Regions from separate parts of the Stutzerimonas sp. LR2 genome, predicted to be linked through region 2. Evidence: predicted binding sites of a transcription regulator. Region 2 holds the regulator's gene; the other holds the start of a gene.
The links. The regulator FliA, encoded in region 2, starts transcription of late flagellar genes. The targets are predictions, from matches to a motif close to CTAAAGTTTNNNNNNNNNNNGCCGNTAA.

Region 1: a site for FliA is predicted at 985-1,012, ahead of flgM (flagellar biosynthesis anti-sigma factor FlgM). Genes of this name have one in related genera too.

What each region holds. Positions count from the first base shown of each region.
Region 1 covers NZ_JBVTRR010000002.1:212,406-214,602, reverse strand. Annotated here, with positions in the region: gene ACVRRC_RS07430 (chemotaxis protein CheV) at 1-114, opposite strand, end outside; gene flgA (flagellar basal body P-ring formation chaperone FlgA) at 201-941, shown strand; gene flgM (flagellar biosynthesis anti-sigma factor FlgM) at 1,049-1,378, shown strand; gene ACVRRC_RS07415 (flagella synthesis protein FlgN) at 1,418-1,888, shown strand; gene ACVRRC_RS07410 (flagellar brake protein) at 1,951-2,197, shown strand, end outside.
Region 2 covers NZ_JBVTRR010000002.1:468,863-471,059, reverse strand. Annotated here, with positions in the region: gene ACVRRC_RS08705 (protein phosphatase CheZ) at 1-562, opposite strand, end outside; gene ACVRRC_RS08700 (chemotaxis response regulator CheY) at 586-960, opposite strand; gene fliA (RNA polymerase sigma factor FliA) at 1,035-1,760, opposite strand; gene fleN (flagellar synthesis regulator FleN) at 1,778-2,197, opposite strand, start outside.

The sequences.
Region 1 (2,197 bases), 260 kb from region 2:
GAAAACGTTGATGCCATAGAGCTGCTCGCCATCGAGGCGAAACAGCAACAGCTCCAGACGGTTCTGTCCCACCAATTGGGTACGCTGGTTAACCGAATCCAATACACCGGCCATGCCAGTTCCTCTCTGCTTGCAGATTACGGGGCCGAACGATTCAGACGCGGCACGCCCCTTGCTTTGGTTGGGATATGAACGTCCTTATGACCATTTTCCGACGCGCCGATCTGGCGCTGTGCCGGATTGCGCTGCTACCAGTACTTTGCGCGACGGGCTCACTCGCCCACGCGTCAACCATGTCACATCCTGAACAGCTTATCGACGTGACCGAGCAGTTTCTTGAGCGCACGGTTGGCGAGTATTTGATCCGCAGCGCAATCACCGCCCGGCATGAGATCAGCGTCAATCGATTGGACCCTAGGCTGCGCCTCAACCCTTGCGATCAACCACTCGCCGCCAGCCTTGGCGGAACCACCGCTCCCGTTGGACGTGTCACGGTAAGGGTAAGTTGCGAAGGCAGCAGCCCGTGGTCGGTTTTCGTACCGGCGCAGGTGCGCCTGTATCGCGAGGTGATCGTCGCAAACAGATCCCTTCTACGCGACACCGTGCTGAGCCAAGCGGATGTCAGCCTCGCCGAGCGGGATGTGTCCGCGCTCAATCAAGGCTATCTGACCCGAATGGACGAGGCCCTGGGCAACAAGCTTACCCGCCCCGTGCAACCCGATCAGGTGATCACACCCAATCAACTGGAGATGGCCAAGGTTGTCCGCAAGGGGGATCAGGTCGTCATCACCGCCAAGACGGGTTCGATCAGCGTACGCATGCCCGGCGAGGCAATGGCTGATGGCGCTCCGGGCAAGCAGATTCCTGTCAAGAATCAGCGTTCGGGCCGCACGATCAAGGCCAGAGTAACCGGCCCCGGCCAGGTGGAGGTCGCGATGTAACCGGGATTCAACAGTTTTCCGATGTGTACCCAGGAAAAAAACGCTAAAGTTTCCATCACTGTTGCCGAACACATGGCAAGCGTCCTGATTCCTTCGAGGTTTGCATCATGGTCATCGACTTCAATCGGCCTAACAGCCCACTGAATGCCCCCAGCGGGCGCAACGGTGTGCAAGGTAGCGAACGCGCAGCCAACCCGCAGCAAGGGCCGGCAAGCGAGGCAACGAAAACCAGCACCGTCAGCGGCAATGCCAGCGACACCGTTCAACTGAGCCCTGAAGCTCAACGCCTGCAGCAAGCGGCCGACAAATTGGCTGATCAACCCGCTGTAGACCAAGAGCGCGTAGAAAAACTGAAAGCAGCGATTGCAGACGGCTCTTATAAAGTCGACAACCAGCGCGTAGCAGCCAAGCTGCTGGCGTTCGAGACGCAACGCTGAGCCTGAGCCCGACTAACGCGAGCAAGCCCAGAGACCGAAATGCACGAAACAGCCCTGCTTGAGCAGCTAACCGAAGATATCGGCATTGCACACCAACTCCTTGAGCTTATCGATGAGGAGTTTGCTGCTCTGGGCAATCGTGATCTTGCTGGGCTTGAAGCGATCCTGACAAAAAAGCAGCCTTTGCTGGCACTGCTCGGCCAGCATGGCGCCCAGCGCAGTCAGTGGCTGACCGGACAACAACTGACACCTGATCGCAATGGCCTGCAGGCCGCAGTCAGTGGCTCACCGAGCGGTGAGACCATTCTCGAACAAGCCCGCACGCTCGAAGCCGAGCTGGAAAGCTGCCGTAGCGCCAACGAGCGCAATGGCCGGCTGATACGCGCCAACCAGAGCGCCTTGGGTAGCATGCTGCACATACTCCAGGGCAAGGACGATACTCCCGACCTGTATGACAATCGAGGCGGAGCGTCCAAGAGCAAGCAGCAACGACCTCTCAGCCAAGCCTGACGATAGACCGCTACAAGGACGCCACGCGATGGTGATAACAATGCGCCGGAGAACACCGGACCGTGTCTAACTCATTTTTTGGTGACGAGGGCCCGCAACCGCCCAAGGTACTGACGGCACCGCTAGAGATCTACGCCAATCTGCGTCCCCTGCTGGATAACAATATTCCCCTGACACTGCGCTTCCACGAGCGCAGCCAGCGATACCAGAGTTATCTGGTCGAGATGAACCGCGAAACCGGCTGGATCGCCCTCGACGAGCTTATCCCCAACGATGGCGAGAGACTGCTCCTGCAGGGCGAAGCCTTTC
Region 2 (2,197 bases):
GTCGGGTCACCCGCTTGATCACCTGGCCGGTTAGATCCTGGAAGTCCTGGGCCAGCATGATCTCGCTGAGATTCTGCGAAAGCTGGCTGCCATCGTTCATGCTGCGCTGCAGGTACTGGTCGATGCGCTTGACCAGATCGCGGAACTGCTCGGCATTCATGTCACGGCGCATGAAGCGCTGCCAATCGGCCGTCAGGCTCTGGGCCTCGTAGCTGACATAGTTCACCAGCGGGGCCGATTCCTCGACCAGGTCCATGGTGCGATTGGCGGCTTTCTCGGTCATTTCCACCACGTAGGACAGACGGTCGGTGGCATCGGTGATCGGTGACGGGTCGCCGCCCGTGGCGCAGGTGTCCATCTCGAGCTTGACGATGGCGTTGTGCAGCTCGCGCGTGAGCTTGCCCACTTCCTGATAGAGCCCGTTGTTGCGCACCTGATTGAGCTCGTTGAACATCTGCGTCGCTTCATCGAAGCGGCCTTGCTGCAGGCTTTCAATCAGGCGGGGTGCATTGGCCTTCAGAGTCGCTTCGAACTCTGCCAGGCTTTGGTCTGCTTGCGTCATAGTGCCCTCGCGGCGTTACTGCTTCAGCCGTTGACGCGCTCGAAGATCTTCTCGATCTTTTCCTTGAGCACCTGGGCGGTGAAGGGTTTGACCACATAGCCATTGACCCCGGCCTGGGCCGCTTCGATGATCTGATCGCGCTTCGCCTCGGCGGTCACCATCAGTACCGGCAGATGCTTGAGGCGCTCGTCCGCGCGCACTGTGCGCAGCAGATCGATACCGCTCATGCCCGGCATGTTCCAGTCGGTGACCAGGAAATCGAAGCTGCCGCTTTTCAGCATCGGCAGTGCGGTGGTGCCGTCGTCCGCCTCGGCGGTGTTGGTGAACCCCAGATCACGCAAGAGGTTCTTGATGATTCGTCTCATCGTCGAGAAGTCATCGACGATGAGGATTTTCATGTTCTTGTCCAAGTCGACCTCCGTAAGTCCCAAAATGCCTCAGCAAACCGAGCACGTCATACCGCAAACAATTGTCAATTGGCGCGCCATTCGCCGAGGCGTGCACGCAAGCGCGCAGCACACTGGCTATGCAACTGGCTCACACGCGACTCGCTGACTCCCAGCACCTGACCAATTTCCTTCAAGTTCAACTCTTCGTCGTAATACAGCGACAGCACCAGCTTCTCGCGTTCGGGCAGATTACCGATGGCATCGGCCAGCGCCTGCTGGAAACGCTCGTCCTCCAGATCGCGAAACGGTTCCGGATGGGTGCTGCTCGCGTCTTCCTGCAGTTCGCCGTGCTCGCCTTCCTGCAGCAGATCGTCAAAGCTGAAGAGGCGGCTGCCCAGCGTGTCGCCGAGAATGGCGTAATACTCGTCGAGGCTAAGCTTAAGTTCGGCCGCAACCTCGTGATCTTTAGCGTCACGCCCGGTTTTCGCCTCGATGGCGCGGATCGCCTCGCTGACCATGCGCGAGTTGCGGTGCACCGAGCGCGGCGCCCAGTCTCCCTTGCGCACTTCGTCGAGCATGGTGCCGCGGATGCGGATACCGGCGTAGGTTTCGAAACTGGCACCTTTGCCGGCGTCGTATTTCTTCGCTGCTTCCAGCAGTCCGATCATTCCAGCCTGGATCAGATCGTCCACCTGCACACTGGCAGGCAGGCGCGCCAACAGGTGGTAAGCGATTCGCTTGACCAACGGGGCGTACTGATCGATCAGGCGGTACTGCGCATCCTTTGCCTGAGCCTTGCTGTAATACATAGCGGATCCGGCACCTGTCATTCGTGACTTTGAGAAGCGGGACTGATGAGGCGCTCCACGAAGAATTCGAGATGGCCGCGCGGTGTTGCGGGCAACGGCCAGGTATCGATCTTCTGTGCGATGGCCTTGAAGGCCAGCGCGCATTTCGAGCGCGGATAGGCCTCGTAGACCGCACGCTGTTTCTGTACCGCCTTGCGCACGGCCTCGTCGTAAGGCACGGCGCCAACGTACTGCAGCGCCACATCGAGAAACCGTTCGGTAACCTTAGTCAGTTTGGCGAACAGGTTGCGACCTTCTTGCGGCGCATGGGCCATGTTGGCCAACACGCGGAAGCGGCTGATGCCGTAGTCACGATTGAGCAGCTTGATCAGCGCGTAGGCGTCCGTGATCGATGTCGGCTCGTCGGTGACCACCAGCAGCACCTCCTGCGCGGCGCG